3 regions of the Micromonospora sp. WMMD998 genome follow, and region 1 is predicted to be linked to each of the others. Evidence: predicted binding sites of a transcription regulator. Region 1 holds the regulator's gene; each other region holds the start of a gene.
The links. Region 1 encodes HrcA, which represses chaperone genes, less so after heat shock. Its sites were predicted from a motif close to GGTTNGCACNCTCNNNNNGAGNGTGCNAACC; they were not measured.
Positions count from the first base shown of each region.

Region 2: the regulator HrcA is predicted to act here: its motif matches at 5,744-5,774, upstream of groL (chaperonin GroEL).
Region 3: the regulator HrcA is predicted to act here: its motif matches at 5,775-5,805, upstream of groES (co-chaperone GroES).

Region 1 covers NZ_CP120740.1:5,856,865-5,867,370, reverse strand. Annotated here, with positions in the region: gene O7619_RS26460 (carbohydrate ABC transporter permease) at 1-14, shown strand, start outside; gene O7619_RS26455 (MOSC domain-containing protein) at 35-682, shown strand; gene O7619_RS26450 (hypothetical protein) at 701-1,147, opposite strand; gene O7619_RS26445 (hypothetical protein) at 1,188-1,313, opposite strand; gene O7619_RS26440 (hypothetical protein) at 1,511-2,371, opposite strand; gene O7619_RS26435 (enoyl-CoA hydratase-related protein) at 2,482-3,258, opposite strand; gene hemW (radical SAM family heme chaperone HemW) at 3,278-4,501, shown strand; gene O7619_RS26425 (DUF4870 domain-containing protein) at 4,545-5,210, opposite strand; gene hrcA (heat-inducible transcriptional repressor HrcA) at 5,420-6,442, shown strand; gene dnaJ (molecular chaperone DnaJ) at 6,515-7,660, shown strand; gene O7619_RS26410 (16S rRNA (uracil(1498)-N(3))-methyltransferase) at 7,662-8,396, shown strand; gene O7619_RS26405 (SDR family oxidoreductase) at 8,439-9,200, opposite strand; gene O7619_RS26400 (histidine triad nucleotide-binding protein) at 9,294-9,638, shown strand; gene O7619_RS26395 (serine hydrolase domain-containing protein) at 9,635-10,506, shown strand, end outside.
Region 2 covers NZ_CP120740.1:213,433-223,938, reverse strand. Annotated here, with positions in the region: gene thrC (threonine synthase) at 1-126, shown strand, start outside; gene O7619_RS01095 (GNAT family N-acetyltransferase) at 496-1,515, shown strand; gene paaN (phenylacetic acid degradation protein PaaN) at 1,568-3,241, shown strand; gene O7619_RS01085 (GNAT family N-acetyltransferase) at 3,305-3,820, opposite strand; gene O7619_RS01080 (cold-shock protein) at 4,043-4,243, shown strand; gene O7619_RS01075 (hypothetical protein) at 4,356-5,696, shown strand; gene groL (chaperonin GroEL) at 5,971-7,593, shown strand; gene O7619_RS01065 (hypothetical protein) at 7,663-7,869, opposite strand; gene O7619_RS01060 (S8 family serine peptidase) at 7,951-10,356, opposite strand; gene O7619_RS01055 (glycerol-3-phosphate dehydrogenase/oxidase) at 10,410-10,506, shown strand, end outside.
Region 3 covers NZ_CP120740.1:6,454,511-6,465,016, reverse strand. Annotated here, with positions in the region: gene O7619_RS29425 (ROK family protein) at 1-411, opposite strand, end outside; gene O7619_RS29420 (ABC transporter permease) at 443-1,702, opposite strand; gene O7619_RS29415 (ATP-binding cassette domain-containing protein) at 1,699-2,517, opposite strand; gene O7619_RS29410 (substrate-binding domain-containing protein) at 2,632-3,729, opposite strand; gene ybaK (Cys-tRNA(Pro) deacylase) at 3,908-4,387, opposite strand; gene O7619_RS29400 (methyltransferase domain-containing protein) at 4,450-5,682, opposite strand; gene groES (co-chaperone GroES) at 5,940-6,254, shown strand; gene groL (chaperonin GroEL) at 6,325-7,971, shown strand; gene O7619_RS29385 (molybdopterin-dependent oxidoreductase) at 8,096-9,784, shown strand; gene O7619_RS29380 (WhiB family transcriptional regulator) at 9,854-10,237, opposite strand; gene O7619_RS29375 (response regulator transcription factor) at 10,489-10,506, shown strand, end outside.

The sequences.
Region 1 (10,506 bases):
CGGTGAAGGGCTGAGTGCACCTAGGGTGGTCGCCATGACAGGCAGGGTGGTGGCGGTGAACCTCGGCGAGATCACCGAGGCGGCGTGGGCCGGTGACGCGAGCGGTCGCAGCGGCATCGACAAACGGCCGGCCGACGGCCGGGTGGAGATCCGGCCCGGCGGGGTGGTCGGCGACTTCATCGGTGAGCGGGCCCACCATGGTGGCCCCGACCAGGCGGTCTACTCGTACGCGGAGGAGGACGCCGCCTGGTGGGCCGGCTCCCTGGACCGGCCGATGCGGCCCGGCGTCTTCGGCGAGAACCTCACCACCTCGGCGGTGGACGTGACCGGCGCGGTGATCGGCGAGTGCTGGGCGATCGGCTCCACCCTGCTCCAGGTGACCAAGCCACGCACCCCGTGCCGCACCTTCGCCGGCTTCTGGGGCGTACCCGATCTGATCAAGCGGTTCACCGCGTACGGTGCGCCCGGGGCCTACCTGCGGGTGCTGCGTCCCGGCGACGTCGGCGCCGGCGACCCGGTCGAGGTGGTCGACCGGCCGGCCCACGGGGTGACCATCGGCGAGGTGTTCCGGGCCGTCACGCTGGAGCCGGCGCTGCTGCCCCGGCTGCTCGACGTGCCGGAACTGCCCGGGTCGCTGCGGGAGAAGGCCCGCCGCCGCCTCGGCGTCGCCACGGAATCCTGAGCGGTGCGCGCGCTCGTGTCAGGCCCACTTGGCGGGCCGGGTGTAGCTTCTGCCGGTTACCGGATCAGCCACGATGCCGGGTAGCTGGGCGTTGCGTAAGGCCCGCTCGTTGATGAAGAACTGGCCGAGGCCGCCCACCCGGGTGAGATGGTTGGAGGCCCGGGTGTTACCTGGCGGCATGGCGAGGTAGATCAGTTGGACAGGGTTGACCTGCTTGACGATGGCGAGGGCGGGGGCGAGATCGGTGTCGGCGCTGACCAGCAGCGTGGTGTCGGCGAGCCGGAGAGCAGCATCGGCGACCATCCTGGCGCCGAGGGCGACGTCGGTACCCTTCTCCTCGTAACTCTTGTAGGGCCGGTTGCATCCGCAGGTGTAGCCCTGACCGCAGCGACGGCAGTCCCGGATGGTCCGCTCCTTGAATCGGCCGAGGTGCACGTCCAGCACCGCCCCGTTCCGGGTCTTCATGGCATCGAGGTAGGTGGACTGGTTCTGGGCCGCTGCGGGCTCATTCCTTGGGTCTGAGTTGGCGAACGAGTGATACGACATCGAGCCACATGTGTTTACGCCCGTACTTGCTCTTCATCCCGTAGTACAGATTGAAGCCGTCGATGTAGGCGGCGACGGTGGCCACGTTCACCTCTCTCCGAGTTCCGTGTGGTGTATGGTGGTGCCATACGACGCCGAGAGATACGGCAGGAACGGCTCCCTTCGGGGGGCCGTTTTTTTCGGCACATGCAGCCCAGCAACGGCTCCGGAGGTCCAACGGCTTGAGGGGGCACTCGGCGACGGCAGCGGGGCCCTTGACCTGAGAAGAATTTCGGGCCCGGGTCAGATCTCGGCGAAGACCTCGGCCAGCACCTGCGTCGCCGGGTCGCCCTTCACCCGGGTCCAGGTGCCCTGCTCGGCCGTCCACTCCAGGTTGGCGAAGCGGACCCGCTTCACGCCCCGGTCGTCGGCGTGCGAGACCAGCCAGTGCGCGTACCGCCAGCCGTTTCGGGCGTCGCTGACCGGCACCGTGAGCCCGGTCAGGTCCGTCCCGGCGGTCAGCCGGGGCAGCCCCCAGTCGAGCGTCAGGCCCTCCAGCACCGCGCTGGCCGCGGCCGGTCCACGCATGGTCGGCGTCGACCCGACCGTGCAGGCCACCGCGCCGGTCGCCGGGCCGAGCAGCGCGCGGGTGAGGACCTCCGACTCGTCCGCCCACTTCTGGTACGCCTCGGGGTAGGCCGACCGCTGCACCCGCTGGGCGGCCTCGGTGATCCGCATCCGTTCCCAGCCCTTGATCTTCTTCAGCGCGGCGTAGAACTTCTTCGCCGCGTAGCGCGGGTCCTGGATCTGATCCGGAGTGCCCCAGCCCTGGCTCGGGCGCTGCTGGAACAGGCCGAGCGAGTCCCGGTCGCCGTGGGCGATGTTGCGCAGGTGTGACTCCTGGTAGGCGGTGGCGAGCGCCACCACGACCGCCCGCTCGGGCATCCGGCGCTGCACGCCGATGGCGGCGATGGTGGCCGCGTTGGCCATCTGGTCCGCGCCGAGCACCACCTCGCCGTCGGCCTGCACGGTGCAGGTCCGGCTGGCCGTCGGCAGTCGCAGGTGATGACCGAACTGCTTGCTCACGAACCAGACCGCGAGCAGGGCCAGCACGCACACGGCCACCCCCGCTGCCATGATCGGCGCTCGCGTCCGCACCCGCACCCCCTGCCCCTCCAGACCCCGCCCAGCGTACGTCGAGATCGCCGCCGGCCCGCCGTGGCTGTTAAGCGGGGGCCCCGCCTATACCGGAGACGTTAAGCGGGGGCCCCTCCTTACACCACCCAGGAGGCGGGGCGCTTTTCGCGGAGCGCCTGCACGCCCTCGCGGCCCTCGGCGGAGAGGAAGTATCCGGTGGAGAGCGCCGCCAGCTCGGCGATCTCGGCGCGCAGGTCGGTGGCGGCCGGGCGGCGCAGCAACTCCTTGGCCCCGGCCAGCGCCCCCGGCGCGCCCCGCACCAGCGACGCGCGGTAGCGCTCGACGGCGGCGTCCAGCGCGTCCGCCGGCACCGCGGCGGTGACCAGACCGATCTCGGCGGCCCGCCGGCCGTCGAACGTGTCGCCGGTCAGGTAGAGCTCGGCGGCGGCCCGCGGGCTCAGCCGGGGCAGCACGGTCGCCGAGATGACCGCCGGGATCACGCCGATCCGCACCTCGGTGAACGCGAACGTGACCTCCTCGGCGCAGACCGCCAGGTCGGCGGCGGCGATCAGGCCCAGTCCGCCGGCCCGCGCCGCCCCCGCCACCTTCGCCAGCACCGGCTTCGGGCACTCCCGCACGGCGACCAGCACGTCGCCGAGCATCCCGGCCGGCACGGTCCCGCTGGCGTACGCCGCGGCGGTCTCCTTCAGGTCCGCGCCGGAGCAGAAGACCGGGCCGGTGTGGTCGAGCACGACCGCCCGGACCGTGTCGTCGGCGACCGCCGCGGCCAGCCCGGCCAGCAGCTCGGTCATCAGCGGGGTGGAGAGCGCGTTGCGGTTGTGCGGGCTGTCCAGGGTGAGCGTGGTCACCCCACGGGCCGTGGCGACCCGCACGAGAGCGTCCGGAGAGGTCATGCCGGGCACACTAGTGGCCATGCCCGGCGTCCTTCCAGAAGGCGAACCCGTCCCGCGCGACGGGTCGCTGCCCGCCGCCGCCCGCCGCGCCGTCGGCGCCCGCGGTTTCGGGGTGTACGTGCACGTCCCGTTCTGCGCCAGCCGGTGCGGTTACTGCGACTTCAACACGTACACCGCCGCCGAGCTGGGCGGCGGGGCGAGCCGGGAGACGTACGCCGACAGCGCGCTGGCCGAGCTGGCGCTCGCCGCCCGGGTGCTGGGTGACTCCCCGCCGCCGCGGGTGGACACCGTCTTCGTCGGCGGCGGCACCCCCACCCTGCTGCCCGCCGACGACCTGGCCCGGATCCTCGACGGCATCGACCGCACCTGGGGGCTGGCCGCCGACGCCGAGGTGACCACCGAGGCCAACCCCGAGTCGGTCACCCCGGAGTCGCTGAAGGCGCTGCGGGCGGCCGGCTACACCCGGATCTCGCTGGGCATGCAGTCCGCCGCGCCGGGCGTGCTGGCGGTGCTCGACCGGCGGCACAGCGCGGGCCGGGCCACCGCCGCCGCGGCGGAGGCGCGCGACGCCGGGTTCGACCACGTGAACCTGGACCTGATCTACGGCACGCCGGGGGAGACGGCGGAGGACTTCGCCGCCTCACTGGCGCGGGTGGTCGACGCCGGGGTGGACCACGTCAGCGCGTACGCCCTGATCGTGGAGGACGGCACCCGGCTGGCCGCCCGGATGCGGCGCGGCGAGCTGCCGTACCCCTCCGACGACGTGGCGGCGGACCGGTACCTGGCCGCGGAGGCGGCGCTGCACGCGGCCGGTTTCTCCTGGTACGAGGTGTCCAACTGGGCCCGCTCGGCGGCCGGGGCGTGCCGGCACAACCTGCTCTACTGGACCGGCGCCGACTGGTGGGGCCTGGGCCCGGGGGCGCACAGCCACGTCGGCGGGGTGCGCTGGTGGAACGTCAAACACCCGAGCGCGTACGCGGCGCGGCTGGCCGACGGCGTGTCGCCGGCGCTGGCCCGGGAGCGGCTCACCGCCGACGAGCAGCACATGGAGGACGTGATGCTGCGGCTGCGGCTCGCCTCCGGACTGCCGCTGGACGTGCTGGACGAGACCGGCCGGGCGGGCGCGGAGCGGGCCCGGGCCGGCGGGTTGCTCGACGCCGGGGCGTACGCCGGGGGCCGGGCCGTGCTCACCCTGCGCGGCCGGCTGCTCGCCGACGCGGTCGTCCGCGACCTGCTGCCCTGACCGGACCCGGCCGGCCCCGCCTGGCGGGACCGGCCGGAGCGGCTCACTTGATCAGGCTGGCCGACATCGGATAGCGGTAGAGCTGGCCCTCGTTGGCCTTCACCCCGGCCAGGATGCCGAAGATGATGCCGACGATCATGGCGCCGAAGCCGATCACCAGGCCGATGAGGATGCAGGTGAGGATCCAGCCGACGAGCGCGATGACCGACCAGATGAGCTGGAAGTTGAGCGCGGCGATCGCGTGCGCCCGGACGGTCGGGGACTGGTTGCCCCGCGCCAGCAGGGCCACCAGCGGCGCGACCCAGCCCAGCACGCCGCCGCCGATCAGCATCCCGGCCGCGCCACCGAAGTGCGCCACCAGGGCCCAGGTCTTGTCGTCGTTGTTGGCGTAGCCGGCCGGCGGGCCGTACGCGCCGCCGCCGGGATAGCCGGCGCCGGGCGCGCCGTAACCCGGCGCGCCGCCGCCCGGCGGGGGATAGCCGCCCGGCGGGGGATAACCACCCGGCGGGGGATAGCCGCCGGCCGGAGGTTGGCCGCCCGGGGGCGGATAGTCACCGGGCGGGGGATAGCCGCCCCCGCCGGGTGCCCCGGACAGTGGTGCGGTGGGAGGCTCGTCGGCCGGCGACGAGCCGTAGGGCGCCGACGGCGGGGTCGGGTCGGGCTGGGGGCCAGGGTCCCCCGCTCCGGGCGGGCGAGGAGGTTCAGTCATGCACGTCACCGTAGGTCCCGCAGGCAAGCGACACCAGTGCCGTCCGGACCCGCTGCGGCGGATTGTGCGGCGGGCCGCACCCGAGGTCCGTCGGGCGATCATCGCGTCGGCGGGACTGCCGACGTAGACTGGCACTCGCTACAGTCGAGTGCCAGCCGCCCGGCGGATGCCGCGCGTCGTCCGGCCGAGGTGCGTCAGGAGGTGGGGAGATGGGTCTCGACGACCGTAAGCTCGCCGTGCTGCGCGCCATCGTCGAGGACTACGTCCACACGCAGGAGCCGGTGGGCAGCAAGGCCCTGGTCGAACGGCACCAGCTCGGCGTCTCGCCGGCGACCGTGCGCAACGACATGGCGGTGCTGGAGGAGGAGGGCTACATCCGGCAGCCGCACACCAGCGCCGGCCGGGTGCCCACCGACCGCGGCTACCGCCTCTTCGTCGACCGGCTCTCCCGGGTCAAGCCGCTCAGCCCCGCCGAGCGGCGGGCGATCGAGCGGTTCCTGGTCGGCGCGGTCGACCTCGACGACGTGGTGCACCGCACGGTCCGGCTGCTGGCCCAGCTCACCCGGCAGGTCGCCGTGGTGCAATATCCCAGCCTGGCCCGGTCCAAGGTGCGCCACCTGGAGCTGGTGCCGATCTCCACCACCCGGCTGATGGTCGTCATGATCGCCGACACCGGGCGGGTCGAGCAGCGGCTGGTCGAGCTGCCCGCCCCGATCCCCGCCGAGGACGTCACCGACCTGCGCCGGCTGGTCAACGAGAAGCTCGTCGGCAGCCAACTCGCCGAGACACCGCCACTGGTGCAGGCGCTCGTCGAGGAGTCGCCGCCGCAGCTCCGCCCGGCCATGACCACGCTCTCCACCGTGCTGCTGGAGACGCTCGTCGAGCGGCACGAGGAGCGGATCGCGCTGGCCGGCACCGCCAACCTCACCCGGGGTGGCCTGCTCGACTTCCAGGGCTCGCTGCGCCCCATCCTGGAGGCGCTCGAGGAGGAGGTCGTGCTGCTCAAGCTGATCGGCGAGACCGAACCGAGCACCACCCGGGTGCTCATCGGCGACGAGAACGAGGTCGACAACCTGCGGGCCGCCTCCGTGGTCAGCACCGGCTACGGCCCGGGTGCGACCATCGTCGGTGGGCTCGGCGTGCTCGGGCCGACCCGGATGGACTACCCCGGCAATATCGCCATGGTGAGGGCCGTGGCACGCTACGTGGGCGAACTGCTGGCCCAGAACTGACCAGTCAGGGCCGACGGCCGGCTGCGGCCGACGACCGGCGAACGCGAGACGAACATGAGGACACCGAACGCAGTGGCCAGGGACTACTACGGCATTCTCGGCGTGAGCCGGGACGCCTCCGACGACGAGATCAAGCGTGCCTACCGCAAGCTGGCGCGGCAGTACCACCCGGACGTCAATCCGGACCCGGAGGCACAGGAGAAGTTCAAGGACATCAACGCCGCGTACGAGGTCCTCTCGGACGACCGGAAGCGGCAGATCGTCGACCTGGGCGGCGATCCGCTCGCCCCGGGCGGCGGTGGCGCCGGCGGTCCGGGCGGTCCGGGCGGCGCCGGCCCGTTCGTCGGCTTCCAGGACATCATGGACGCGTTCTTCGGCGGCGCGGCGGGCGGCAGCCGGGGTCCCCGGCCGCGTACCCGGCCTGGCGCCGACGCGATCCTGCGGCTGGAACTCGACCTCAACGAGACCGCGTTCGGCGTCGAGGCGCCCATCACCGTCGACACGGCGGTGCTCTGCACCACCTGCTCCGGCGCCGGCACCGCCGCCGGCACCCACCTCGCCACCTGCGAGGCGTGCGGCGGTCGCGGCGAGGTGCAGTCGGTGCAGCGGACGTTCCTCGGCCAGGTGGTCTCCGCCCGGCCGTGCACCGTCTGCCAGGGCTACGGCACCACGATCCCGCACCCCTGCCCGACCTGCGCCGGTGACGGCCGGGTGCGGACCCGCCGCTCGCTGACCGTCAAGATCCCCGCCGGGGTCGAGGACGGCATGCGGATCCGGCTGGCCCAGCAGGGCGAGGTCGGCCCGGGCGGCGGCACCGCCGGCGACCTCTACGTCGAGATCCACGAGCGGACCCACGACGTCTACTCCCGCAAGGGCGACGACCTGCACTGCCGGGTGACCGTGCCGATGACCGCCGCCGCGCTCGGCACCCGGCTGACCATCAAGACGCTCGACAGCGAGGAGGTCGTCGACGTCAAGCCGGGCACCCAGCCCGGCAGCACGCTGCGGCTGCGCGCCCGCGGCGTGCCGCACCTGCGGGGCACCGGCCGGGGCGACCTCTACGTCCACCTGGACGTGCGCACGCCGACCAAGCTCGACGCCGACCAGGAGCGGATGCTGCGCGACTTCGCCAAGACCCGCGGCGAGGAGGTCGCCGAGCTGACCAAGCAGGGCGGCTTCTTCTCCCGGATGCGCGACGCCTTCAACGGGCACGCCTGAGGTGTCGGCGCCGCTGTTCCTGGTCGAGGCGCTGCCCACCGGCGACACGGTGACGCTGGACGGCCCGGAGGGCCACCACGCGGCCACCGTGCAGCGGCTGCGCGTCGGCGAGGAGCTGCTGCTCGCCGACGGCCGGGGCGGCACCGCCGCCGCGCTCGTCACCGCCGTCGGCCGGGGCACGCTCGACGCGCGGGTCACCTCCCGGGGGTACGCCGACGCGAGCGTCCCCCGGGTGGTCGTGGCGCAGGGGATCGCCAAGGGCGACCGGGGCGAGCTGGCCGTGCAGGCGATGACCGAGGTCGGGGTGGACGAGATCGTGCCCTGGGCGGCGTCCCGTTCGGTGGTCCAGTGGCGCGGCGACCGGGGCGTACGGGCCCGGGAGAAGTGGGCGGCCACCGCCCGGGAGGCCGCCAAGCAGGCCCGCCGCCCGTGGCTGCCGGTGGTGGCCGGCGCCCCGGACGAGTCCACCGCCACGGTGGCCCGGCGCATCGCCGGCGCCGGTGCCGCCTTCGTGCTGCACGAGGAGGCCGACGAGCGGCTGACCACGGTCGAGCTGCCGGCGGCGGGTGAGATCGTGCTCGTGGTCGGCCCCGAGGGCGGCATCGCCCCGGCCGAGCTGACCGTGTTCGCCGAGGCCGGCGCGCGTACCGTCCGCCTCGGCCCGTCGGTGCTGCGCACCTCCACCGCCGGGGTGGCCGCGCTCAGCGTGCTCGCCGCCCGCCTGGGCCGCTGGTAGGCAACCCCTGATTCCGTGCGTCAGCGTGCGGTGGGGTCGGGGTCAGGTGCGCAGGTAGGAGGCGCCGTTCAGGTCGACGATCGTGCCGGACGCCCACTCCGCCTCGGGGCTGGCCAACCAGTGCACGGCCGCGGCGATCTCCTCCGGGCGGGCCACTCGGTGGAACGGCGACTGCGCCCGTACCGCCTCGCCACGCTCGTTCTTGAGGTGCTCGTTCGTCATGTCGGTCTCGACGAAGCCGGGCGCCACGCAGGCCACCCCGATGCGGTACGGGGCCAGGGCCACCGCCAGCGACTGGGCCATCGCGTTCATCCCCGCCTTGCTGGCCCCGTACGCGGGATTGGCCGGCTCGCCCCGGAACGCGCCCCGGGAGGAGACGTTGACGATCCGTCCACCCCGCTCCCGCATGTGCTGGGCGGCGCACCAGGCGGCGTTCGCGGCGCCCACCAGGTTGGTGTCGAGCACCTCGCGCCAGCGTGCCCGCCACTGCTCGTAGCTGCTGTCGAAGACCGGGTGCGGCGGGTCGGCGGGCCCGAACACGCCGGCGTTGTTGACGAGCACGTCGAGGCCACCGAGCAGTCGGGCCGCCTCGTCGACCACGGCGCGGACGGCGTCCGGGTCGGCCAGGTCGGCGCGGACCACCACGTGCCCGTCACCCGGCAGCTCGTCGCGCAGCGCCTCGGCCAGCCCGGCGGAGTCCCGGTGGTGGATCGCCACCCGGTCCCCGCCGGCCGCGAACGCCCGGGCCACCGCGCGTCCGATGCCCCGCGAGGCTCCCGTCACCAGCACCGCCCGTCCCGCCATGCCGGCCATCCTGCCGCACCCGCCCGGGGTGTTAGGCGGGGCCCCTTCCTATGCAGAAAGCGTTAACCGGGGCCCCTTCCTTACACTGCTGCGATGGACTGCCTGTTCTGCCGGATCGTCGCCGGGGAGATCCCGGCCACCATCGTCCGCGAGACCGCCACCACCCTCGCCTTCCGCGACATCGACCCGAAGGCGCCCACCCACGTCCTGGTGATCCCGAAGGAGCACTACGCGGACGTGGTCACGCTGGCGCAGGGCGACTCCGCGCTCGCCGGTGAGCTGCTCAACACCGCTGCCGTGGTGGCCGAGGAGGAGGGCCTGACGGTGGACGGGTTCCGGCTCATGTTCAACACCGGCCCGTACGGCGGCCAGGAGGTCTTCCACGTGCACGCCCACCTGCTCGGTGGCGCGCCGCTCGGCCCGATGCTCTGCCGGTGACCCCGATCTCCGACCGGCTCGACCGGATGGTGCGGCAGGCCCAGGCGACCGGGCGGATCCCGGCGGTGTCGGCGGCCCTGCACCGGGCCGACCGGCCGCTCTGGACGTGCACGGTGGGCGGGACCGGCAACGACACGCCGCTCGACCCGGACACGGTCCTCCGGATCGGCTCGGTCACCAAGACCTTCACCGCGGTGCTCGTCATGCAGTGCCGCGACGACGGGCTGCTCGACCTGGACGACCCGGTCGGGCGACACCTCGACCTGCCCGCGCACGGCGAGCTGACCGTGCGCCGGCTGCTGTCGCACACCGCCGGCCTGCAACGCGAGCCGCACGGCGACGTGTGGGACACCCTGCGGGTCCCGGGCGTCGACGAGCTGCTCGCCGACCTGGCGCGGGTGGAGCGGGTGCTGCCCACCGGCCGCCGCTTCCACTACTCCAACCTCGGCCTGTCGCTGCTCGGCGCGCTGGTCGCCCGGCGGCGCGGCGGCACCTGGGCCGAGGTGCTCGCCGACCGGGTGCTCGGCCCGCTCGGGCTGGCCGCGACCGGGCCCGAGCCGGGGGACCGGGCGGCCACCGGCCACCTGGTCGACGCGTACTCCGACGAGGCGCACCCGGAGCCGCCCACCGACTTCGGCGCGGTGGCGCCGGCCGCCCAGCTCTGGAGCACCGCGCCGGACATGGCCCGCTGGGCGGCGTTCCTGGCCGACCCGGCCGCGCTCGACCCGGACGGGGCGGTGCTCGCCGCGGCCACCGTCGAGGAGATGCGCTGGCCGCACACCACCACCGACGAGTCGCTCTGGGCGGCCGGCTTCGGCCTCGGGCTGATCGTGGTGCCACGCCCGGACCGGGTGACCCACGTCGGGCA
Region 2 (10,506 bases), 950 kb from region 1:
GAGACGGTGGTCTTCAACACCGGCGAGGGCCTGAAGACGCTCGACGCCGTGGCTGCCGCCGCCGGGCCGACGCACCGGATCAAGCCCAGCCTCCGCGCCGCCCGTGACGCCGGTCTCCTCTCCTGACCCACCCGGCAAGGCGTTGATCAAGGACTTCCGCGTCAGCGACAACGACCGATCCGGACGCCAACTCCTCGGTCGACGTGCGGCGGTGGGCGATCCCGGCCGGCGGCGGGCTCGCCCGGGTGGGGGATCGGGGGCGACCAGCGGTGACGGGGGATGTGCGAGGAGTTGCGGAAAACCGTCCCCGAGGACTTGACGGCAGGAACCGGACGGCGCAAGATGCTCGGTGCGGGAGGGCATCCGCCGGAGACTTTTCGAAGTTTTGCGACCCAACGCCGGAGGCGTTGTGCGGACACCCCTCCCGACCAACCTCGGCCGGGGCCAGCGGAAAACCGCTGGCCCCGTCGCCGTTTCCGGCCCAGCATCACCGTCATGGGCCTGACCGTCACCCCGTTCGATCCCGCCGACCGACCCACGCTCGACGCGGCGTACCGGATCGCGGAGGCGGCCCGGACCGTCGACGAGCCGGACCTGCCGCCGACCTGCCGGCGGCGGTTCGAGGCGCTGCTGCGGCACCCGATGCCTGGCATCGAGGGGCGGTGGGTCGTCGCCCGCCTCGACGGGGCGCCCGTCGGCTGGCTCCGGCTGCACCTGCACACGCTTGAGAACACCGACAACGCCAGCGTCGAGCTTGTGGTGCACCCGGCCCACCGGCGGCGCGGGATCGGGCGCGCGCTACACGAGCACGGCGTGCGGCTGTTGCGGGAGAGCGGCGGCAAGCGGCTGGTCGGCTCCACCGCCGCCGCGTTGCCCGGCGAGGAGGGCCGGGAGTTCCCCGGCGCCGCGTTCGCCGCCGCCATGGGCGCGAAGGCGGCGAACGTCGACGTCCGCCGCCGGCTCGACGTGACCGCGCTCGGCCGGCACCGGCTGGCCGCGCTGTCGGCCGACGCCCGCACGGCTGCCACCGGCTACCGGACGGTGCACTGGCGCGACCACGTGCCCGACGGCTACGCCTCGGACGTGGCCCACCTGGAGGGCCGGCTGCTGCTCGACGCACCCATGGGCGAGCTGGAGTGGGAGCAGCAGAAGATGGACGCGCAGCGGAAGCGGGCCGTGGAACGGGCGCTCGACGCCCGGGGCGTGCGCCGCTACAACACCGGCGCGGTGCACGAGGCGTCCGGCCGGCTCGTCGGCTGGAGCCAACTCAGCCTCGACGCCAGCAGCACCGAGCACGCCTGGCAGCAGATCACCATCGTCGACCCCGGCCACCGCGGCCACCGGCTCGGCCTGCTCTGCAAGGCCGCCAACCTGGCGTACGCGCTGGGCCACGAGCCGGCGCTGCGGACCGTCGACACCTGGAACGCCGCCGCCAACGCCCACATGATCGCGATCAACGAACAGCTCGGCTTCCGGCTGGCCGCCGGGTCGGTCGACTGGCAGTTGACCATCTGAGTTGTGACACGCCCCTACTGATCTGGTGCCTTTCTGTTGCATGATGGCGGGCATGACGGAGACCCCGCACCCCCTGTACGACAGGCACGCCGAAACCCTCGACCGGGCGCTGACCGCGATCACGGAACGCGGGTACTGGTCCGCCTACCCCGAGTCGCCCAGCCCGCGGGTGTACGGCGAGACCGCCGCCGCCGACGGCAAGGCCGCCTTCGAGGCGTACCTGGGTGGCGATTTCCCGCTCGACCAGGCCGGTGACGGCACCACCGTCGCCACCGAGGCCAGCCCGTTCGGGGTGGCGCTGGACGTGCGCTACCCGCACGCCGGCGCCGACGAGCTGGTGTCCGCCGCCACCGCCGGGCTGCCGGCCTGGCGCGACGCCGGCCCGAAGGCCCGGGCCGGGGTCTGCCTGGAGATCCTCGACCGGCTCCACCGGAACATCTTCGAGCTGGCCAACGCGGTGCAGTTCACCAGCGGCCAGGCGTTCGTGATGGCGTTCCAGGCCGGCGGCGCGCACGCGCTCGACCGCGCCCTGGAGGCGGTCGCCTACGCGTACGCGGAGATGACCCGCCACCCGGGGACGGCCGGCTGGGAGAAGGCCGCCGGCAAGGGCGACCCGCTGCGGATGACCAAGACGTTCCACGTGGTGCCGCGCGGGGTGGCGCTGGTCATCGGCTGCAACACGTTCCCGACCTGGAACTCGTACCCCGGTTTGTTCGCCTCGCTCGTCACCGGCAACCCGGTGCTGGTGAAGCCGCACCCGCGCGCCGTGCTGCCGCTGGCGATCACCGTGCGGTACGCCCGCCAGGTGCTCGCCGAGGCCGGCTTCGACCCGAACCTGGTGCAACTCGCCCCCGAGGCCGCAGGCGAGAAGCTCGCCTCGACGCTGGCCCTGCACCCGGCTGTCAAGATCGTCGACTTCACCGGCTCCACCGAGTACGGCGACTGGCTGGAGGCGAACGCCCGGCAGGCCGCCGTCTACACCGAGAAGGCCGGCCTGAACACGGTGGTGATCGACTCCACCGACGACTTCGCCGGGCTCTGCCGCAACCTCGGCTTCACGCTCACGCTCTACAGCGGTCAGATGTGCACCACCTCGCAGAACCTGCTGATCCCGCGCGACGGCATCGACACCGACCAGGGGCACAAGAGCTTCGACGAGGTGGCCGCCGGCATCGCCGGCGCGGTCGCCAAGCTGACCGCCGACCCGGCCCGGGGCGTCGAGTTGACCGGCGCGATCGTCAACGACGGCGTGTTGGAGCGCCTCGACGAGATCGCCAAGGTGGGCGAGCCGGTGCTGGAGTCCCGCACCGTCGAGCACCCGTCCTTCCCGGGCGCCGTGGTGCGTACGCCGACCGTGGTCAAGCTGGACGCCGGCGACACCGCGACCTACGGGCGGGAGTGGTTCGGGCCGATCTCGTTCGCCATCGCGACCGACTCGACCGAGCACAGCCTGCGCATCCTGCGCGAGACGGTGGGGGAGAAGGGCGCGTTGACCGCGGCCGTCTACTCCACCGACGAGGCGGTGCTGGACGCGGCCGAGGCGGCGGCGGTCGACGCCGGGGTGCACCTGTCCTGCAACCTGACCGGCGGCGTCTTCGTCAACCAGTCGGCGGCGTTCTCCGATTTCCACGGCTCGGGCGCCAACCCGGCGGCCAACTCCGCCCTGACCGACGGCGCATACGTGGCAAACCGCTTCCGCGTGGTCCAGTCCCGCCGCCACGCATGAAAGGAGGGGCCCCTTCTTAACGTATTCGGTAGAGGAGGGGCCCCCTTTTAACACTCCGCCGGGTCAGGCCGGGCGGCGCATCTGGAGTTCGCGCAGGGCGGGGATGCGCGGGTGCCGGACGCGTACGCCGGTGTCGGTGAAGCCCAGCTTCTGGTAGGCCCGGCAGGCGCGGTCGTTGCCGACCACCACCTCCATCATCAGTTCGGGCCGCCCGCACGCCCGGGACCAGGCCGCCACCTCGTCCACGAGCGCGGCGAGCAGCCCGGTGCCCCGCCGGGCCGGGGTCACGTAGACCGCGTAGACGAGCGTCAGGCCCGGCTCGTCCGGCGCGGCCGTGCCGCCGGCGTGGCCGACCAGGCGGCCACCCGGGTCGGCGACGAACTGGGCGGTGTGGTCGCCCCGGGAGACGGCCGCGACCCGGGCCGCGAAGTCCGCGTGCGGCCGGGCGGCGGCCTCGGCGACGGTCTCCAGGAAGGCCAGCGGGGCGTCGGCAAGCATCTCCAGCCGGAGCGCCCGCATCCGGGCGGCGTCCTCCGGGCGGATCCGGCGGACCGTGGTCGGTGCGGGCGCGCTGGTCATGCCGCATACATACCGGACCGGTCCGGTGACGGCGCCGCCGGGTGCCCGGCGCGGTCCGGAATACGCCCGATTTGTGGTCGTGCGCGGTCGTCACGCCTCGTGTAGCGTGCGATTTCGGTCACCGATTCAGCGGCCGTCGCCGATCGCCGAAACGGTGCGCCGCCGGTTCCGGTCCGCCGGTCTCCGGGTCTTGGGACGCCGCGCAGAGTGAGGAAGTGCACCGTGGCACAGGGCACCGTGAAGTGGTTCAACGCCGAAAAGGGCTACGGCTTCATCGCCGTCGACGGCGGGCAGGACGTCTTCGTCCACTTCTCCGCGATCGAGATGGACGGCTACAAGGCGCTTGAGGACGGCCAGCGGGTCGAGTTCGAGATCGCCCAGGGCCAGAAGGGTCCGCAGGCCGAGCGCGTCCACGTCATCTGATCATCGGCGGTCGCCCTCGCGCGGCCGAACCATCCCCCGACCGGGGCTGCGGTGCGGCCCCGCACCGTGGAAGATCATGAGCCGTTCCAGCCGTCGTCGCTGAGGAGGGCCCATGTCCGAGCTGCCCCCGTCGGGTGCCGAACCGGTGCCCCCGGTCGACCCGACCCGGCCCCCGTCGCCGCCCGCCGACCCGTGGGCCGGCCCGGCCCCCACCGACCCCTGGGCCGGTCCGGCCCCCACCGACCGGCCCGGCTCGTACCCGGCCGATCCACCCCAGCCCGGGTACGGCCCGCCCCCGGGCTCCGCGCCGCAAGGCACCCCGGCCGGGTGGCCCGCGCCGCAAGGCGGCCCGCCCTCGGGCTCCGGGCCGCAGGGCACCCCGCCCGGGTGGCCCGCGCCGCAAGGCACCCCGCCCTCGGGCTTCGCGCCGGACGGCACCCCGCCCGGGTGGCCCGCGCCGCAGGGCGCTTCACCGGGCTGGTCCGCGCCGCCCGGGTGGCACTGGCCGGCGACCGGCGCGCCCGGGTCGGCGTACCCCGGCCATCCGATGCCCGGGGCGGCGTACCCCGCGTTGCCGATGCCCGGCGGTCATCCCGGCTGGTATCCGGGTCTCGACCCGCAGGACCCGCTTGTCACCCCGCCGCACGCGGGCGTGGGGGGTTGGTTCGCGCGGTGTGCCGGCGCGGTCCGGCGGGGCTGGCGGCACCTGGTGCCGATCATGTTGCTCACCCAGGCCGTACCGGCTGCGGTGATCTCCGTCGTCTCGCTGTTCCTCGTCCCCACCGACGAGATGGCGACCGGGCCGGACGGCGCGCCGGTGCTGCCGGACGGCTACCTGGAGCAGACGCTCGCGTTCTACGGCGTGGTGCTGCTGGCCGCCCTGGTCTTCGGCCCGCTCCAGGCCGTCGGCTGGGCCGCCGGCACGTGGGTGGTCGCCCGGCAGGCGGCCGGCGCGCCGGCGGGTCTGGGCGACGCGCTCCGGTACGGGGTGCGCCGCGCGCTCGGTCTCTGGGGCTGGACGATCGTCGCCTCGTTGCTGATCACGTTCGGCCTCTGCTTCTGCCTGCTGCCGGGCGTCTACGCCGGGTTCGCGGTCGCGCTGTTCGGGCCGGTCTACCTGTTCGAGCGGCAGGATCCGATCGGGCGGTCGTGGCGGTTGTTCCACCGGAGCTTCGGCATGGTGCTGGGCCGGGTGGCGCTCGTGGCGTGCGCGCTGCTCGCGGCGACAGTGCTGGACGTCGTGGTGGGCGCGGTGAGCGGCGCGGTGTTCGGGGCCGATCCGACGACCGCGCCGGGCACCACGGTCGGGGCGGCGGCGCTGGCCGTGGTGGGTGCCGCGCTCGCCGCGCCGGCCTACCTGGCACAGCTCGTCGGGCTGGTCGTCGCGTACGCCGAGCAGCGGGCGCAGGAAGGCCCGGTGAACGCGGCCCGGCTGGCGGCGGAACTCGGCTGACCGGCGCTGTCGTGCTTGCACTCGGCTAGGGAGAGTGCTAAACAAGTCATTGGCACTCGCGTACGGTGAGTGCCAATGGTCGGGGCGGTAGGGCCACGGCCGCACCGGTGTCCGCAGGGGCGCCGGAGTGGCACGGGGCCGGTCGTCGCGGGCTGTCCGGCCCGACCGAGGAGGACGTCGTCGTCGCCAGGTGGCGACGTCCCCAAGGTGCGTACACCAGACGGCCCATCCGGGCATCCGGGTGGCCCGTGAGTGTCCAGGAGGACAACGCCGTATGGCCAAGATGATCGCGTTCGACGAAGAGGCGCGCCGCGGCCTCGAGCGGGGCATGAACCAGCTCGCCGACGCCGTGAAGGTGACGCTCGGCCCGAGGGGCCGCAACGTCGTGCTCGAGAAGAAGTGGGGTGCCCCCACCATCACCAACGATGGTGTGAGCATCGCCAAGGAGATCGAGCTCGAGGACCCGTACGAGAAGATCGGCGCCGAGCTGGTCAAGGAGGTCGCGAAGAAGACCGACGACGTTGCCGGTGACGGCACGACGACGGCGACCGTCCTGGCCCAGGCCCTCGTCCGTGAGGGCCTGCGCAACGTGGCCGCCGGCGCCAACCCGATGGCCCTGAAGCGGGGCATCGAGGCCGCCGTGGCCAACGTCTCGGAGGAGCTGCTCAAGCTCGCCAAGGACGTGGAGACCAAGGAGCAGATCGCCTCCACCGCCTCCATCTCCGCCGCTGACCCCAGCGTCGGTGAGATCATCGCCGAGGCGATGGACAAGGTGGGCAAGGAAGGCGTCATCACCGTCGAGGAGAGCAACACCTTCGGCCTGGAGCTTGAGCTCACCGAGGGCATGCGCTTCGACAAGGGCTACATCTCCGCCTACTTCATGACCGACCCGGAGCGTATGGAGGCCGTCTTCGACGACCCGTACATCCTGATCGTCAACAGCAAGATCTCGTCGGTGAAGGACCTGCTCCCGATCCTGGAGAAGGTCATGCAGTCGGGCAAGCCGCTGCTGATCATCGCCGAGGACCTGGAGGGCGAGGCCCTGGCCACCCTGGTGGTCAACAAGGTCCGGGGCACCTTCAAGTCGGTCGCCGTCAAGGCGCCGGGCTTCGGTGACCGCCGCAAGGCCATGCTGACCGACATCGCCATCCTCACCGGTGGCCAGGTCATCAGCGAGGAGGTCGGCCTCAAGCTGGACGCCGTCAACCTCGACATGCTGGGCCACGCCCGCAAGGTCGTGGTGACCAAGGACGAGACCACCATCGTCGACGGCGCCGGCGACGCCGACCAGATCCAGGGTCGGGTCAACCAGATCCGGGCCGAGATCGACAAGAGCGACTCCGACTACGACCGGGAGAAGCTGCAGGAGCGCCTGGCCAAGCTGGCCGGCGGTGTTGCGGTGATCAAGGTCGGCGCGGCCACCGAGGTCGAGCTGAAGGAGCGCAAGCACCGCATCGAGGACGCCGTCCGCAACGCGAAGGCCGCCGTCGAGGAGGGCATCGTCCCGGGTGGTGGCGTCGCGCTGGTGCAGGCCGGCAAGACCGCCTTCGACAAGCTGGACCTGGCCGGCGACGAGGCGACCGGCGCGCAGATCGTCAAGATCGCGCTGGACGCCCCGCTGCGGCAGATCGCCGTCAACGCCGGCCTCGAGGGTGGCGTCGTCGTCGAGCGGGTGCGCAACCTCGACCCGGGTCACGGCCTCAACGCCGCGTCCGGCGAGTACGTGGACCTGCTGGCCGCCGGCATCATCGACCCGGCCAAGGTGACCCGTTCCGCGCTGCAGAACGCCGCCTCGATCGCCGCGCTGTTCCTCACCACCGAGGCCGTCGTGGCGGACAAGCCGGAGAAGACCCCGGCCGCCCCGGCTGGCCCGGGTGGCGGGGAGATGGACTTCTGAGCCCAGCTCCACCAGTTACGCCGAGAAGGGGCGGGCCGCGTCAGCGGTCCGCCCCTTCCGCGTACGCGCTCAGGTGGGCAGTGGGCGATGGTTGCGTCGTTTGTGTGCCCGGTCGTAGGGCGGCAGCAGCCGCCTCGGCTCGTCCACCGGCTGCCGTGACTCCTCCTCGGCGGGCTGGTCGGCGGCGGCCTGCTCGGCGTCGCCGAGGTCGAGCCGATCGGCGACCCGCTCCCCGGTCGGTGCGGGGTCGTCGGTCCGTTCGTCATCCGTGGTCATGCGCCGCCTCCTCTGCTTCCCGACCGTAGGGCCGATCGGTCACCAGAGCGGCCGAACGGCGTTATGCCCCATTTGGTGCGATCAACCGCTGCGGGCGGCCCGCACCGCCGCGTAGGCGTCGACCAGGCCCGCGCCGACCGTGTCCCGGGTGCCGCCGCACGTCGCGCCGGGCGGCACCGTGGCCGGGGTGGCGGTCTCGGTGAGGATCCGCCGGGTCCGGTCCAGGTCTCCGATCAGCGCCGGATTGGCCGACCACATCAGCGCCACCACGCCCGCCACCTGCGGGGTCGCCATGGAAGTGCCGTCGAGGGTGGCGTAGCCGCCACCGGGGAACGCCGACGGCACGGCCGCGCCGGGCGCCACCAGGTCGGGTTTCGCGACGCCCCCGGTCGGGCCCCGGCTGGAGAACTCGGTGAGCCGGCGGGCCCGGTCGACCGCGCCGACCGTGAGCACGTCCGGGTACGGCGCCGGCGGGTCGTTGAGCGAACCGCAGGCCGGCCCCTCGTTGCCGGCGGCGGCCACCACCAGGATGCCGGCGGCGGCCAGCGCGGCGGTCGCCGGACGCAGCGCACCCGCGTCGCACCCCTCAAGCGGTGGGCAGCCCCACGAGTTGGTGAGCACGTCCGGCGCGCGCTGCGGCCGACCGTCGGTGAACGGGTCACCGCCGGGCGGGAACGGGGCCAGCATGAACTGGAGGCAGTCGAGATAGCGGGCCGGGTTACCGAGATTGCGGTCCAGGTTGACGCAGCCGACCCAACTCGCCCCCGGAGCCACCCCGATCCCGCCGCGACCCACCGCGCTGCCGAGCGTGTGGGTGCCGTGGCCGCCCCGGTCGGCGGGCGCGCGGCGGTGCTCCCACGGGTCGTACCAGGAGTCGTCGCCGCCCCGGAAACCGGCGGCCAGCGCCGGGTGCCCCCCGTCCACGCCGGAGTCCGAGCTGCCCACCACCACGCCGGCGCCGGTGACGCCCAGCTCCGACCAGACCCGGTCCGCGCCGATCAGCGACACGTTCCAGGTCGGGCCGGTCGGCGCCGGAGAGTCCCCGCGGGCCGGCGGCGCCGCCGCGGGCAGCGGGCGCAGACGCTGGTCGACGAGGACCCGGGCCACCTCGGGGCGGCCGGAGAGCCAGGCCCGCACCGCCGGACCGCCGTCCGTCTCGATCGCGTTGACCAGGTAGTAGGGCGTCGGGTCGAGGCGGAGCCGGGTCAGCGTGCGGCGCAGGTCGCCCTGGGTGCGCTCGGCGGTCGCCACCAACCGCCGGTAGACCTCGGCGGCCCGGGCGTCCCGGCCGGCCCGACCGGGCCCGCCGGCCGGCAGGCCGCTCAGGTCGGCCTGCTCGCGCAGCACCACGAACAGCCGCTCGCCGTGCAGCCCCGGCTGGCCGGGCACCACGTACACCACCGCCACGGCGGCCAGCAGGGCCCCGGCGGCCAGCCCGGCCACGCCCCGGCGGGGAGCGCGGGCGCGGGGGCGGGCGAGCAGCACGCCGTACCCGACGGCGAGCAGGACCGCGACGGCGAACGCGGCGCCGGTGCCGACCGCGACCCAGAACGGCACGTCGCGACCGGTGGCCAGCAGCAGGCTGATCTCCTCCGGGTCGGTGAACGCCAGCGGACCGGCCAGCGCCAGGCCGACCAGCCACCGCACCGGGGCCGGGCCGGCGGACCGGCCGCCGTGCCGGGCCGCGGCCTCCAGCGCCCCGAGCACGAAGCCGAGCGGCGGCAGCAGGACCAGGCCCGGCAACTGGGCGCCGGACTGCCCGGCGCCGGCCGCCAGCAGCGTCAACGTCACCCCGGCGACCAGGCCGCCGACGAGCGTCAGCCGGGCCGGCCGGACCGTGGTCCCGGCGGCGAGCCCGGCCCAGAACCGGGGGCCGAGCAGCACCCCGGCCAGCACGCCGAACGCGGCGGCGGCCAGCGCGGCGAGCAGCGTCTCCAACGCCCCGCCCAGCGCGCCCACCCAGGTCCAGGGCAGCAGCGCCGCCAGCCCGGCGGCGATCGCCAGCAGCGTCACGGCGGCGTCACCGCCCGGCGGAACCGCCGGGACGGCCGGGCGGCGGCGGGCGAGCCGGTCGACCGCGAGCGCGAGCAGCGCGGCGGTCACCGCCAGCGCGGCCAGGTACGCCTCGTGGTGCACCGGCGGCAGCGCCCGCAGCAGCGTCGCCGCGCCGAGCGCGACCGCGCCGCCGGTCCACGCCCGCCCGGTCGCCCGCACCGCCCGGGAACGGGGCGCCAGGGCCAGCGCCAGCGCGGGCCCGCCGACGAGCAGCATGGTGACCACCGCCACCACCGGCCAGGCCGCCACCGCCCGGTCCCGCCCGAGGGCCAGCAGCACCTGGTCGACAAGCCAGCCGGTGAGCTGGCCGGGCACGGTGACAAGCACGGCCCAGACACCGGTCGCCACCGCCGCCACGACCGGCCACGGCCCGGTCTCGCGCGGCGGTGGCGGGGGTACGGGAGCAGCGGGCGGGCCGGTCAGCATGGTCATCACGGTACGGCCGGGACGTGTCGTCGTGGCGCGGGGACGGCTACCGTGGACGGGTGCGTGACCCCAACGTCTCCCGATCCGTGGCCGGCCAGCTCTCCGCCGAGCGCCGCGCCGACGACCTGCGCCGGCTGCGCGCCGAGCGGTTCGACG
Region 3 (10,506 bases), 600 kb from region 1:
CACCGTCTGGTGCATCTCCTTGACCGCGCCGGCCAACAGCGGGGCGGCCTCCCCGGCGACCAGGTTGCGGGGCCGGTCCAGCTCGCGACGATCGAGCACCTCACCGCCGAGCCCGACCCGCGCGGCCCGCAGCCGGTCCACCTCGACGCTGTACGCGTACGCGTAGACCCGGCCCGACTCGGGCCGGACGACGAGTGACGGTCGTCCGGCCCGGCCGGTCTCCTTCGGCGTCCCCTCGCTGACCAGACCGGCGCCGGCCAGGTCCGCGGTCAGCGCGCCGATGGTGCTGCGGTTGAGCCCGAGCGCGGTGGTCAGCTCGGCGCGGGTGGTGGCGCCGTGCACGTGCACGTAGCGGAGCAATGCGCCAAGGTTCTGCCGGCGGATCTCGTCCTGGCTGGGACCCGCGCGCATTGCCACTGCCATGGTGTGTCCGCGCCCGAGGTCAGCGCGTGCCGGTGGAGGCGGCTCGCCGCCTCGACAGCGCGTCGATGGTCGCGGCGGCGAGCAGGACCACGCCGGTGACCACGAACTTGACGCCCGAGCTGTACCCCATCAGTCCCATGCCGTTGTCGATCACCGCGACCACCGCGCCACCGAGCACGGCGTCGAGGACGCGGCCCTTGCCGCCGAAGAGGCTGGTGCCGCCGATCACCGCCGCGCCGACGGCGTACAGCAGCACGTTGCTGCCGCCGGTGTTGGGGTCGACCGAGTTGGCCCGGCTGGCCGCCACGATGCCGCCGATGGCCGCCATCCCGGAGCAGATGACGAAGACGGAGACGCGGATCCGGTCCACGTTGATGCCGGCCCGGCGGGCCGCCTCGGCGTTGCCGCCGACCGCGTAGATGTGCCGGCCGTAGCTGGTCCGCTGGAGCACGAACGTCCAGACGACGAGCAGCAGCGCGATGATCGGCACCACGATCGGCACGCCCTTGAGCGAGACCACCAGGACGTTGCGGCTGCGCTCCAGGTTGAGCACGTAGACCGCGACGCCGAGGATCACGGCGAGGCCGCCGATCCGCGCGGCCACCACCGCGATCGGGTCGGTGACCAGACCACGGGTGGACCGGTTGCGGTAGCGCAGCAACTGGACGGCCGCGTACCCGGCGACGGCCGCCGCGGCCAGCGCCCAGCCCAGCACGGGCGGGAGGTTGCGGTTGGCGATCGCCACCAGCACGCTGTCCCGGACCGAGATGTTGGCGCCCTCGTCCATCAGCGTCAGCACGACGCCCTGGAACGCGAGGAAGCCGGCGAGCGTGACCACGAAGGACGGGATGCCCACCTTCGCGACCAGCAGGCCGAGCCCGATGCCGATCACCACGCCGGTGCCGACGGCGGCGAGCACGGCCACGTACCAGGGGTAGCCGAGCACGGTGACGGTGTTGGCCAGGATGGCGGCGCAGACGCCGCTGGCGAAACCGGCGGAGAGGTCGATCTCGCCGAGCAGCAGGACGAAGACCAGGCCCATCGCGATGAGCGTGACGGCCGCGCCCTGGGTGAACAGGTTGGCGAGGTTGCCGGCGGTGAAGAACGACGGGCGGGCGATCGAGAAGCCCACGGCGAGCGCGAGAAGCATCACCACGGCCGGCAGGGCGCCGATGTCGCCCCCGCGTACCCGGCGCCAGTAGTTGTTCACGTGGGTGCCCACGGTCGGTGCCGGCGCCGGGCCGGCCGGGCGTTCCCTCTTCACGGCGGTGGCGGTCATCGGACGGCTCCTGGAGTGGTGTCGACGGGCGCGGCGCCGATGCCGTTGCTGCCCGGTTCGCCGGCGAGGCCGAGGTCGCCGGAGCGGCCGGCGGTGATCAGCTCGACCACCTGCGAGTGGGTGATGTCGGTGGTCTTCACCTGGGCGACCATCTGGCCGAGGTAGAGCGCGGCGATCCGGTCGGAGACCGCGAAGACGTCGTTCATGTTGTGCGAGATGAGCACCACGGCCAGGCCGTTGTCGGCGAGCCGGCGGACCAGCTCCAGCACCTGGGCGGTCTGCGCGACGCCGAGCGCGGCGGTGGGCTCGTCCAGGATGACCAGCTTGCTGTTCCAGAGCACGGCCTTGGCGATGGCCACGGTCTGCCGCTGCCCGCCGGAGAGGCTGGACACGTGCTGGCGCAGCGACTTCACGGTGCGGACGCTGAGCCCGTCCAGGGTCTCGGCGGCCATCTGTTCCATGGTCGGCTCGTCGAGCACGATGCCGCTGTGCTTCTCCCGGCCGAGGAACATGTTCTGCACGATGTCGAGGTTGTCGCAGAGCGCCAGGTCCTGGTAGACGACCTCGATCCCGAGCGCGGCGGCGTCCCGGGGGCTGTTGATGCTCACCGGCCTGCCGTCGAAGAGGAACTGGCCGGCGTCGATGGGGTAGATGCCGCTGATGCACTTGACCAGGGTCGACTTGCCGGCGCCGTTGTCACCGACGAGCGCGGTCACCTCGCCGGGATGTGCCGTGAGCGCGACGTCACGCAGCACCTGGACGGGACCGAAGCTCTTGTCGATCCCGCGTAGCTCCAGCAGGGGGGTTGCGGACACGGGGGGTCTCCTTCGAACGGAGGGGAGGTCTCGGATCCCGTCCGGCGTGGGCGGGGAGCGCCGCCCGGCGCGGGAGTGGTCCCGGGCCGGGCGGCGCCGCCTGATGCGGGTGGGTCAGCTCACGCCGGCTTCGGTGCAGAGCTTGGCGAAGTCGCCGGTGCAGAGCTCTTCCTTGGTGACGTAACCGTCGGCCACGACGTCGTTGACGTTGTCCTTGTAGATGGCCTTCGGCTCCAGCAGCACGGACGGGACGTCCCGGTTGCCCTCCGGGTCCTTGACGGTCTGTCCGGTGTCCTTCTTCTCGCCCTTGGCGAGCGCGATGGCCAGCTCGGAGGCGGCGTCCGCCTCCTTCTTGACCGCCTTGTAGACGGTCATGCACTGGTCACCGGCGAGGATGTTCTGCAGACCCTCCTTGGTGGCGTCCTGGCCGGTCACCGGGACCTTGCCGTTGAGCTTGTTCTTCTTCAGCACCGAGATGGCCGCGTTGCCGAGGCCGTCGTTCGCGGCGAGCACGCCGTCGATCTTGCCGCGGGCCTTGGTGAGCTGCTGCTCGAAGATGGTGGCGGCCTGCGCGTTGTCCCACGCCGGCACCGAGTCGTCGGCGACCTTGGTGTATTCGTTCGCGTCGAACTTCGGCTTGAGCACCGAGTCGTAGCCGTTCTTGAACAGGGTGGCGTTGTTGTCGGTCGGCGAGCCGTTCAGGTAGGAGATCGCCGGGTTCTTGACGTTCTTGTCGGTCAGGCACTTGACCAGGCCCTCGCCCTGGAGCTTGCCGACCGCCTCGTTGTCGAAGCTGACGTAGTACTGGGCGGATCCGCCCAGGGTCAGCCGGTCGTAGTCGATGGTGGCCACGCCCTGCGACTTGGCCTTGTCGAGCACGGCCTTGCCGGTGCCGGAGTCCAGGTTGACGATCATCAGCACGTTGACGCCGTTGGTGATCATCTGGTCGGCGATGGTCTGGAACGCGGTCTTGTCGTTCTGCGCGTTCTGGATGTCGGACTCGACCCCGGCGGCGTCGAACGCCTCCTTCAGGTACTTGCGGTCCGCGCCCTCCCAGCGGGCGGAGGACTTGCTGTCCGGCAGGATCACGCCGATCTTCGGCTTCTTGTCGTTCGAACCGGCCTGGTCGGAACCGCCGTCGTCACCGCAGGCGGTCAGGCCGCCGGTCGCGAGGAGGCCGACGGCCGCGAAGGTGAGGAAGCCCTTGCGCATGTGCACGGGTCCTTTCGGGGGTGGGGGAAATTGCATTCGGTTGTTTTGTTGTGTCCGGCAACGTATTCCGCGCTTCCCGCCCTCCGCAAGAGTGCCGAGGTCAGAAGTTTGTTGGCGGCGGTAACAATTCAGCAACGCGGTTGTCACCCGGTCGACACCGGCGGGAGGAACCGCCCGCTCAGCGCCCGGCGACGGGCGCGGTCACGGCCCCGGTCAGCGCGACCAGGTCGGCCGGGGCGAGCTGCACCTGCAGACCCCGGCGGCCGGCCGAGACGTACACCGTCGGGTGCGCCAGCGCGGAGGCGTCGACCACTGTCGGCAGCGCCCGGCGTGGCCCGAGCGGACTGATCCCGCCCCGCACGTACCCGGTCGCCCGCTCGGCCGCGATCCGGTCGGCCAGCGTGGCCCGCTTGCCGCCGACGGCCGCGGCCAGCGCCTTCAGGTCCAGTTCGCCGGTCACCGGCACCACCGCCACGGTCAGCCCGCCGTCGACGTCCGTGACGAGCGTCTTGAACACCCGCTCCGGCGGCACCCCGAGCGCGGCGGCGACGAGCGCGCCGTAGTTCGGCGCGTCCGGCGAGACGTCGTACGCATGCGTGCGGTGCGCGATCCTGCGCCTGGTCAGCAGCGCGGTCGCCGGAGTGCCCTGTCCCGCCATGACCGCCAAGCTAACCCCGCCGCCGCTTCCCCGCGAGCGGGAAGCGGCGGCGGGGACGGCGATCAGGCGGCGGCCGGCGCCGGGCGGCAGATCAGCACGGTGGGCGCGTCGGCCACGCGGGTCAGCACCAGGCTGGCCGCCTCGTCGCCGGCCAGCCGCAGGTCGCGGCGCAGCTTCTCCGGCTCCAGCGCCGATCCCCGCTTGCGGATCTCCACCCGGCCGACCCGGCGCTCCCGCAGCAGGGCGCGCAGCCGCTTCAGCGAGAACGGCAGCACGTCGGTGATCTCCAGGCAGCGGGCGAACGGGGTGGGACGCGCCGCGTCCGCGTAGAGGTAGGCGATCGACGGGTCGGCGAGGGTGGCGTCGAGGTCGGCGGCCAGCTCCGCGACCAGGTGCGCCCGCACCACGGCCGGGTCCGGGTCGTACAGGAAACGCCGCACGGGCCCCACCGTCGCCTCCTGTCCACCGGTGCCGGTGAGGTGATAAGAAGGGCCCCCTCCTCTACCGGAGGCGTTAAGCGGGGGCCCCTCCTTGCACCGCAGGAGGGTGGCGCGGCGGGGGACGGTGGCCAGGGCGCCGCACCAGAGGGTGGCCTCGACCAGGTCGCCGTCGACGCTCACCCACTCCGCCTCGGCGCCGGTCGGGATCAGCGCGTGGTCCAGGCCGGGCGCCACCTTGACCACGGTGTGCGGCACCCGCGCGGCCAGGTCGGTGACGAAGCCCCACGGCGGCGAGTAGGCGTTCGGGTCGAAGACGCGCCGACCGGTGCCGGTGCGCCGCCGCGCCGGGTCGCAGAACGCGCCGTCGACCCGGCGCACGTCGAACGCCGTGGCGTCGCCGCACTCGACCGTCACCAGCTCGGCCAGCCCGGCCGCCTCGGCGTTCGCGGCGGCCATCGCGGCGGTCACCGGGTCGGCCTCCACCGCGTACACCCGGATGCCGGCGCGGGCCGCGGCGAGCGCGTCGGCGCCCAGCCCGCACCCGAGGTCGGCGAGCGTGGTCACGCCCGCGGCGCGCAACCGGGCGGCCCGCCGGTCGGCGACCACCCGGCGGGTGGCCTGTTCCAGCCCGGGCCGGGTGAGGAACATCCCGGCCGCCGCCGCGCCGAACTTGCCGGCCGCCCGGCGGCGCAGCTCCGCCTGGGTCAGCGCCGCCGCCGCGAGCCCACCCGGGATTCCGGCCGAGCGCAGCGCGCCCGCCGCGACCAGGGGGTCGCCGCCGGCCACCTCCGCCGCCGCGGCGAGCGCGGCCGACCCCTCGGGGGTACGCAGGGCGGCGAGCTGGTCGAGATCCACCCGCCCATTGTCCCGACCCGCCTCGCGGGGCGACACGGCGGACGACGCGCTGGCACTCTCCTTGACGGAGTGCTAGCCGAGGAATAACCTGCGATTAGCACTCTCACCCTGAGGGTGCCAACCTCCGGGCCCTGGTGTCCGGGGGTTGAACGCCAGGCGGACCGGCACCCGCGACGACGGCCCCGCCCGGTGGCATGTGGCAGATTGACGCTGGTCGGCGTGCCGACCGGTAACGACACCAAGTACCCCAGGAGGGTATGCCCGTGACTACCGCGACCAAGGTTGCGATCAAGCCGCTCGAGGACCGCATCGTGGTGCAGGCGAACGAGGCCGAGACCACCACCGCCTCGGGCATCGTGATCCCCGACACCGCCAAGGAGAAGCCGCAGGAGGGCACCGTCCTCGCTGTCGGCCCGGGCCGGATCGACGACAAGGGCAACCGCGTGCCGGTCGACGTGAAGGTCGGCGACACCGTTCTCTACTCCAAGTACGGCGGCACCGAGGTCAAGTACGCCGGCGAGGAGTACCTGGTGCTCTCCGCCCGCGACGTCCTCGCGGTCATCGAGAAGTAAGCAACCGATCAGTGTCGTTGCCCCGGTCCGGCTCGCCGGGCCGGGGCAACGTCGCTTCGAAGGGATACTGATGGCAAAGATCCTGAGCTTCTCGGATGACGCCCGGCACCTGCTCGAACACGGTGTCAACGCCCTCGCGGACGCGGTCAAGGTCACCCTCGGCCCCCGCGGGCGCAACGTCGTCCTGGACAAGAAGTTCGGTGTGCCTACGATCACCAACGACGGCGTGACCATCGCCAAGGAGATCGAGCTCACCAACCCGTACGAGAACCTCGGCGCGCAGTTGGTCAAGGAGGTGGCGACGAAGACCAACGACGTCGCCGGCGACGGGACCACCACCGCGACCGTGCTGGCCCAGGCCATGGTCCGCGAGGGCCTGCGCAACGTGGCCGCCGGCACCAACCCGACCGGCCTGAAGCGGGGCATCGACGCGGCGGCCACGAAGGTCTCCGAGGCGCTGCTCGACAAGGCCGTCGAGGTCGCCAGCAAGGAGTCGATCGCCCACGTGGCGACCGTCTCCGCGCAGGACGCCACCATCGGCGAGCTGATCGCCGAGGCGATGGAGCGGGTCGGCCGCGACGGTGTGATCACCGTCGAGGAGGGCTCCGCGCTCACCACCGAGCTGGAGGTCACCGAAGGTCTCCAGTTCGACAAGGGCTTCATCTCGCCGAACTTCGTCACCGACGCGGAGGGACAGGAATCGGTCCTGGAGGACCCGTACATCCTGATCACCACGCAGAAGATCTCGGCGATCGAGGAGCTGCTGCCGCTGCTGGAGAAGGTCCTCCAGAACAGCAAGCCGCTGCTCATCATCGCCGAGGACGTCGAGGGCCAGGCCCTGTCCACGCTCGTGGTCAACGCCATCCGCAAGACCGTCAAGGTCTGCGCGGTGAAGGCCCCCGGCTTCGGCGACCGGCGCAAGGCGATGCTCCAGGACATGGCGATCCTGACCGGCGCCGAGCTGGTCGCCCCGGAGCTGGGCTACAAGCTCGACCAGGTCGGCCTGGAGGTGCTCGGTACCGCCCGCCGCGTCGTGGTCGACAAGGAGAACACCACTGTCGTCGACGGCGGCGGCCAGTCCGCCGAGGTCGCCGACCGGGTCGCCCAGATCCGCAAGGAGATCGAGGCCTCCGACTCCGAGTGGGACCGGGAGAAGCTGGCCGAGCGGCTGGCGAAGCTCTCCGGCGGCATCGCGGTGATCAAGGTCGGCGCGGCCACCGAGGTCGAGATGAAGGAGCGCAAGCACCGCATCGAGGACGCCATCGCCGCGACCAAGGCCGCGGTGGAGGAGGGCACGGTCCCCGGTGGCGGTGCCGCCCTGGCCCAGATCCTGCCGGTGCTCGACGACGACCTGGGCTTCACCGGTGACGAGAAGGTCGGCGTCTCGATCGTGCGCAAGGCGCTCGTCGAGCCGCTGCGCTGGATCGCCCAGAACGCCGGCCACGACGGCTACGTGGTGGTGCAGAAGGTCGCCGGCCAGGAATGGGGCACCGGCCTCGACGCCGCCGTCGGCGAATACGTCGACCTGGCCAAGGCCGGCATCCTCGACCCGGTGAAGGTGACCCGCAACGCGGTCACCAACGCCGCCTCGATCGCCGGCCTGCTGCTCACCACGGAGAGCCTGATCGTGGAGAAGCCGGCCGAGCCGGAGCCGGCCGCCGCCGGTGGGCACGGCCACTCGCACGGCCACGGCCACCAGCACGGCCCGGGCTTCTGACCCGAGGAGTACGACCCGACCTCAGGGCACACCGCCGAGCCGGCGGTGTGCCCTGAGGCGTATTCGCTTACGGAACGCTGACGGAATTGGCGGCGGACCCGACCGGTCGACCAGACTGGGCCGCGTGAGCACGATCTCCCGCCGCTCCGCGGCACTGGCCGGTGTCGTCGCCGCCGTGGTGGCACTCGGCGTCGCCGAGCCGGTGGCCGTCCTGACCGGTCCCCGGTCCGCGCCGCTGATCGCCGTCGGCGGCCTCGTGGTCGACCTGGTGCCCGAGCCGCTCAAGCAGTTCGCCATCGACCTCTTCGGCACGTACGACAAGATCGCGCTGCTGGTCGGCACCGCGCTGCTGCTGGCCGGCTTCGCGGCGCTGCTCGGCCTGGCGGCGGCCCGGCGGCTGGTGGTCGGCCTGGCCGGCATCGGCGTGTTCGCCGTGCTCGGCGTGGCCGCCGCGCTGACCCGGGCCGGCGCGAATGCGTTCGACGCACTGCCCTCGCTCGTCGGTGCCGCCGTCGGCGGGCTCACGCTCTGGGCGCTCGTGGCCGGCCCGCTGCGGCCGGGCGATCCGGCGACGTTCTCCGGCGGCGCCGGCGGGCCCGCGCCGGCATCCCGGCCCGGACCCACGCCGCCTCCCGAGGTCACCGGGCCCGCGTCCCGGCACCGGCCGGTGCCGCCTCCGGCGGTGGCCGCGCTCGCGGGCGAGGAGGAGACTCCGGGTGGCTGGGAGCCGCTGGAGAGCCGCGACGCGGAGTCACGACGCCGGTTCCTGCGCGGCGCCGGCCTGCTGACCGGCGCGGCGGCGGTGGCCGGGCTCGGCGGCCACTGGCTGGCCGGACGGCGGGGCGTCTCGGCGGCCCGGGAGGCGGTGACGCTGCCCGCCCCGGCGACACCGGCTTCACCGGTGCCGGCCGGCGCGGACCTGTCCCTGCCCCGGCTCGCCCCCTACGTCACGCCCAACCGGGAGTTCTACCGGATCGACACCGCGCTCGTGGTGCCGCAGGTGGACCCGGTCACCTGGCGGCTGCGCATCCACGGCCGGATCCGCAACCCGATCGAGCTGAGCTTCGACGAGCTGCTCGCCCGGCCGATGGTCGAGCGCTACGTGACGCTTGCCTGCGTCTCCAACGAGGTGGGTGGCGACCTCATCGGCAACGCCCGCTGGCTCGGCGTACCGCTCAAGGAGCTGCTGGACGAGGCCGACCCGGAGGACGGCGCGGACCAGGTGGTCGGGCGCGCGGTGGACGGCTGGACCTGCGGCACCCCCACGTCGGTGCTGCGCGACGGGCGGGACGCGCTGCTCGCGGTGGGGATGAACGGCGAGCCGCTGCCGATCGAGCACGGCTTCCCGGTGCGGATGGTGGTGCCCGGCCTCTTCGGATACGTGTCGGCGTGCAAGTGGGTGACGGAGCTGGAGCTGACCAGCTTCGCCGATTTCGACGCGTACTGGGTGCCGCGTGGCTGGTCCGCGCAGGGCCCGGTGAAGACGCAGTCCCGGATCGACACGCCCCGCGCGCGCAGCCGTCCCGCCGCCGGCCCCGTGACGGTCGCCGGCGTGGCGTGGGCCCAGCACCGGGGCATCCGCCGGGTGGAGGTACGGGTCGACGATGGCCCCTGGCGCGAGGCGACGCTGGCCCCGGCGGTGTCGTCGGACACCTGGGTCCAGTGGTCGTGGCGCTGGGACGCGACACCGGGCGAGCACACCCTCGCGGTACGCGCCACCGACGCGGGCGGCGAGACGCAGCCGGAGCGGCGTAGCCCGGTGGCCCCGGACGGCGCGACCGGCTGGCACACCGTCAAGGTGACCGTGCCCTGACCGCCTAGCAAGAAGAAGCGCCGCCGTGCCCCGGAGATGCGGGACACGGCGGCGGGAAGTGTGTGCGGGTCAGGCGACCTTGCGCTGGTCCGGCACGGCGGTCTTGTGCGACCGGCCGAGGCGGGCTTCGAGCCGGGCGACGTCCACCCGGGACTGCCGGCGGTCGGCCAGGTCCTCCCAACCGAGGGCGAGCAGCCGCAGCCGCTCGGACTCGCTGAACCCGCCCCAGACGCCGTACGGCTCGCGGACGGCGAGGGCGTGGGCGGCGCACTCGGCGCGCACCGGGCAGGCGCGGCAGACCGACTTCGCGCCGGACTCGCGGCGCAGCCGGGACGAGCCGCGCTCGCCGTCCGGGTGGAAGAACTGGGCGCTGTCGCGGCCCCGGCACGCGCCGAGCCGCTGCCAGTCCCAGAGATCGACGATGGGTCCAGGCAGCCTACGTACGTTCGACATCAGCACCCCTCCTCCCGCGCGGCACCGCGAGAATGTTCGTGGCCAGCTACCGGGCGGCGGTCCGCGCGGGATGCCGGTTCCGGATGAACGTCCCGGTACCCGAGCCGTCCCCGGCTCACACATCTGTGATCGAAAACCTCGGACAACCGGTGGCATATGACCCATATGCCGGAAAAGTTCGGATGATTGCTCGGAACCCCCTCCCGACCCCACCCGTACGTGGTCTGCTCTGAGTCGGAGAGGAGCCCACTGTGCGTAGCGTTCTCGTG